Regions from separate parts of the Cronobacter sakazakii genome, predicted to be linked through region 1. Evidence: predicted binding sites of a transcription regulator. Region 1 holds the regulator's gene; the other holds the start of a gene.
The links. The regulator PurR, encoded in region 1, represses purine synthesis genes. The targets are predictions, from matches to a motif close to CANGCAAACGTTTGCNTG.
Positions count from the first base shown of each region.

Region 2: CSK29544_RS18265 (amino acid aminotransferase) is a predicted target of PurR. The motif match lies at 998-1,015, and genes of this name have one in related genera.

Region 1 covers NZ_CP011047.1:3,406,911-3,409,114, forward strand. Annotated here, with positions in the region: gene cydH (cytochrome bd-I oxidase subunit CydH) at 164-253, opposite strand; gene purR (HTH-type transcriptional repressor PurR) at 545-1,570, shown strand; gene punR (DNA-binding transcriptional activator PunR) at 1,588-2,204, opposite strand, start outside.
Region 2 covers NZ_CP011047.1:3,827,161-3,829,364, reverse strand. Annotated here, with positions in the region: gene CSK29544_RS18265 (amino acid aminotransferase) at 1-934, opposite strand, end outside; gene ompF (porin OmpF) at 1,120-2,204, opposite strand, start outside.

The sequences.
Region 1 (2,204 bases):
AAACAGCAAAATATTATTGCGCAGCTGTTAAGAACACGCGCTCATTGTTATTAGCGAATCTAAAGGGAATAACGGGAAAAAGAAAGAAAACAGCGGGGAATCGGCGCTTAAACGCAAGAAAAGTTTAAGAAAGCGGGAGAACAGGTGCGCTCCCGCCTGTCGCTTAATGCAGAATGGCGGTAAATGCGCCCGCCACAATCAGGCCCAGTACAACCAGCGTCGTGACCAGCGAAAATTTCAGATCGGTACTCATGGTATTCTCCTTAAAGACCCCATAAAAATCAGGTAGTGCGCATTTTTGCATAAACGGGCCGAAAAATCCTGCGACATTTAACCAGATATGCGTTTTCCCTCTTCCCCTTTCGATAAAGATAAGCCAAAATTCGTCGCTACTTTATTCGGTACCGGCCATCGACCCCTCCTCACGAAAAATGTCGCGTTTCCCGGCATGCCGCACTCTCCTCGCGGCAGTCAGGGGTGTGTACAGGCAAACGATTAACCCGTGATTTTACACGGCTCAGCCAGGGGTCTGGAGTGATTATTAATGGCAACAATTAAAGACGTCGCGAAGCGAGCCAACGTTTCCACAACAACAGTCTCACATGTGATTAACAAAACCCGTTTTGTGGCGGAAGAGACGCGCAATGCGGTTTGGGCGGCTATCAAAGAATTACACTATTCGCCAAGCGCCGTGGCGCGCAGCCTGAAGGTGAATCACACCAAATCTATCGGGCTGCTGGCGACCAGTAGCGAAGCGCCCTATTTCGCCGAAATCATTGAAGCCGTTGAAAACAGCTGCTTCGCCAAAGGCTATACGCTGATTTTGGGCAACGCGCATAACAACCTGGAAAAGCAGCGCGCGTATCTGTCGATGATGGCGCAAAAGCGCGTCGACGGCCTGCTGGTGATGTGTTCGGAATACCCGCAGCCGCTGCTTTCCACGCTTGAAGAGTACCGTCATATCCCGATGGTGGTGATGGACTGGGGTGAAGCGAAAGCCGATTTTACGGACTCGGTTATAGATAACGCGTTCCAGGGCGGTTATCTCGCCGGGCGTTATCTGATTGAGCGCGGCCATCGTGATATTGGCGTGATTCCGGGGCAGCTTGAGCGTAACACCGGCGTCGGGCGTTTCTCAGGCTTTATGAAAGCGCTGGAAGAAGCGGTCATTAAAGTGCCGGAAAACTGGATCGTGCAGGGCGATTTCGAGCCGGAATCCGGTTACCGCGCGATGCAGCAGATCCTCTCGCAGCCGCAGCGCCCGACTGCCGTGTTCTGCGGCGGCGATATTATGGCGATGGGCGCTATCTGCGCCGCCGATGAGATGGGCCTGCGCGTACCGCAGGATATTTCGATCATCGGCTACGACAACGTACGCAACGCGCGTTTCTTTAGCCCGGCACTGACGACTATCCATCAGCCAAAAGAAACGCTCGGCCAGACCGCGTTCAATATGCTGCTCGACCGCATCGTGAATAAGCGCGAAGAGTCGCAGACGATTGAGGTGCATCCGCGCCTGATCGAACGCCGCTCGGTGGCGGACGGCCCGTTCCGCGACTATCGCCGTTAATCCTTCCGGGAGCCGTATCACTGCGGCTCCCGCAGCCACTCCTTGTTCAGCGTTTCACTGTCCCCCAGATAATCGAGCAGCCAGCGCAGCGCGGGCGAGGCGTCGCTTTGCCGCCACGTCAGACAGCAGGCGGCGTCCGGGAACGGGTTTTCCAGCGTCAACGCGCGCCACTCCCCGCTATCGAGCCATGGCTTCGCGAAATGTGTCGGCACCATGCCGATACAGAGCCCTTCGCTCAGCGCATCGGCGGCGCAGTGCCAGTCCGGCACTACCACGCGCCGCTGGTTATCCAGAAGCCAGGTAATGCGCTTGGGCAGCGATCGCGATGTATCTTCCAGCACCAGCGACGGGTAATCGCGCAGCCTGTCGTCGCTGAGCGCGCCCGCGTGCTGTGCCAGCGGATGATGGTGCGCCACTACGCAACGCCAGCTCAGCATGCCCATATCACGAAACGCGAAGCGCCCACCGACCGGTATCGCCTGTGTGGCACCAATCGCAAGCTCCACGCGCCCGTCCGCCAGCGCGTCCCAGACGCCGTTAAAGACTTCCTGCGACACCTGCAACTCCACATCAGAGAAGTGCCGGTAGAAATCGAGCACCAGCCGCCGGACGCGTTCCGGGCGCACGATATTAT
Region 2 (2,204 bases), 420 kb from region 1:
TCAGCTCCTGCTCCCAGATGGCGCGCAGCGCGTCGTTGCTGAGAATGGTCGCGACCACTGACGCGCCGTGTGCCGGCGGGTTGGAGTAGTTGGCGCGAATGCAGGATTTCATCTGGCTGAAGGCACGGTCGGCGGCGTCGGCATCCGCCGCAACCAGCGTACAGGCACCCACGCGCTCGTTGTACAGGCCAAAGTTTTTGGAGAACGAGCTCGCGACGATAAGCTCTTTATGCAGCGCGGCAAACGCGCGCAGGCCTTCAGCATCTTCTTCCAGACCACGAGCAAAGCCCTGGTAGGCGAAATCGAACAGCGGCAGCCAGCCTTTCTCGACAGAGAGTTTCGCGAGCTGTTCCCACTGATCCAGCGTCGGGTCGATGCCGGTCGGGTTGTGACAGCAGCCGTGGAACAGCACTACGTCGCCTGCCTGGGCTTCCTGCAGGCTGCTTAACAGGCCGTCGAAATCCAGAGAATGATTGGCGGCGTCGTAGTAGGCATATTCGCGCACTTCCAGCCCGGCGGAGTTAAACACGCCTTTGTGGTTCGGCCAGCTCGGGTTAGAGACCCAGACGCGTTTGACGTCGGTGTTTTTCGCAAGGAAATCCGCCGCGACGCGCAGCGCGCCAGTGCCGCCCGGGGTCTGTGCCGTGCGGGCGCGTTTATCGCTGATGATATGGCTGCCTTTGCCAAACAGCAGTTCCTGCGTGCAGCGGCCAAATTCGGGAATACCGTCAATGCCGAGGTAGTTTTTGGTGGTTTCATTTTCCAGCAGATATTGTTCTGCTTTTTTTACGCTGGTCAGAACCGGGGTCTTACCGGTTTCATCCTTGTAAACACCAATGCCTAAGTTAATTTTGGTTGGGCGATCGTCGGCACGAAACAGATCGGCCAGGCCAAGGATCGGGTCGGCTGGGGCGGCGGTAATGTTCTCAAACATGACGAGGTTCCATTGTGATTTCAGAAGGGAAATTCGCTATCAGGTTAACGGGAGATTTACAAAATGCCAACCGTTTGCCCGGAAAAGTTACGTGGATCGCAAAAGTTGGCAGAATTTTCTTTTACGCATAAAAAAACAGGGCCGAAGCCCTGTTTTTTCGCTATCAGACAACAAGGTTGTGCTGATTAGAACTGGTAAACGATACCCACCGCAGCGGTGTTGTCAGAACCAACGCCCAGTTTGTTATCGCTGTCGATCTGGTTGATGATGTAATCAACATAGGTAGACATGTTTTTGTTGAAGTAGTAAGTGGCACCTACTTCTACGTAGTTGATGTAATCTTCGCTACCGATGCCTTCAACATCTTTCGCTTTAGATTTGTAGTAAGCGACGGACGGACGCAGACCGAAATCGAACTGGTACTGTGCTACAACAGAGAAGTCCTGAGTTTTGTTAGCGAAACCACCATTGATCGGAGTTGCGTTACGGGTTTCACCATACAGAGCAGCCAGGTAAATGTTGTTAGCGTCATATTTCACGCCAGTCGCCCACTGTTCAGCTTTAGCGCCTTTACCGCGAGCCAGAGACTCCTGAGCATTGGTACGATCTGCTGCACCATAACCACCGATTACGCTGAAGCCGTCAAATTCGTAACCCAGAGAGGTTGCCCAGCCGTCACCGTTGGAACGCTGAATATCGTCATTTGAGCCGCCAATTTTTGCGCGCTCGTTTTTACCCAGGTACTGAAGACCGAAGCTCAGACCATCCACGAGACCGAAGAAGTTGCTGTTACGGTAAGTAGCCAGACCGCCCTGACGACCAGCAAAGAAGTTATCGCTGTTGCCTGTATCACCACCGAATTCCGGCAGCATATCGGTTACGCCGATGGCGTCGTATACCAGGCCATAGTTACGACCGTAGTCAAAGGTGCCGAAGTCACCAAATTTCAGGCCTGCAAATGCCAGACGGGTTTTATTCCCTTTCTGAGCATCAGTGCCGCCTTCAGAGTTGTTACCGCTAAAGTTATATTCCCACTGGCCGTAACCGGTCAGTTGGTCGTTGATCTGAGTTTCGCCTTTAAAACCAAGACGGGCATAGGTTTTATCGCCATTACCAGCATAACCATTGTCGCCATTGTCTTTAGTGAAATAGTGCAGACCTACCGCTTTACCGTAGATGTCTACTTTGTTGCCGTCTTTATTATAGATTTCTGCAGCGTTTGCTGCACCGGCTACCAGCAGGGCAGGGATAACCACTGCCAGGATATTGC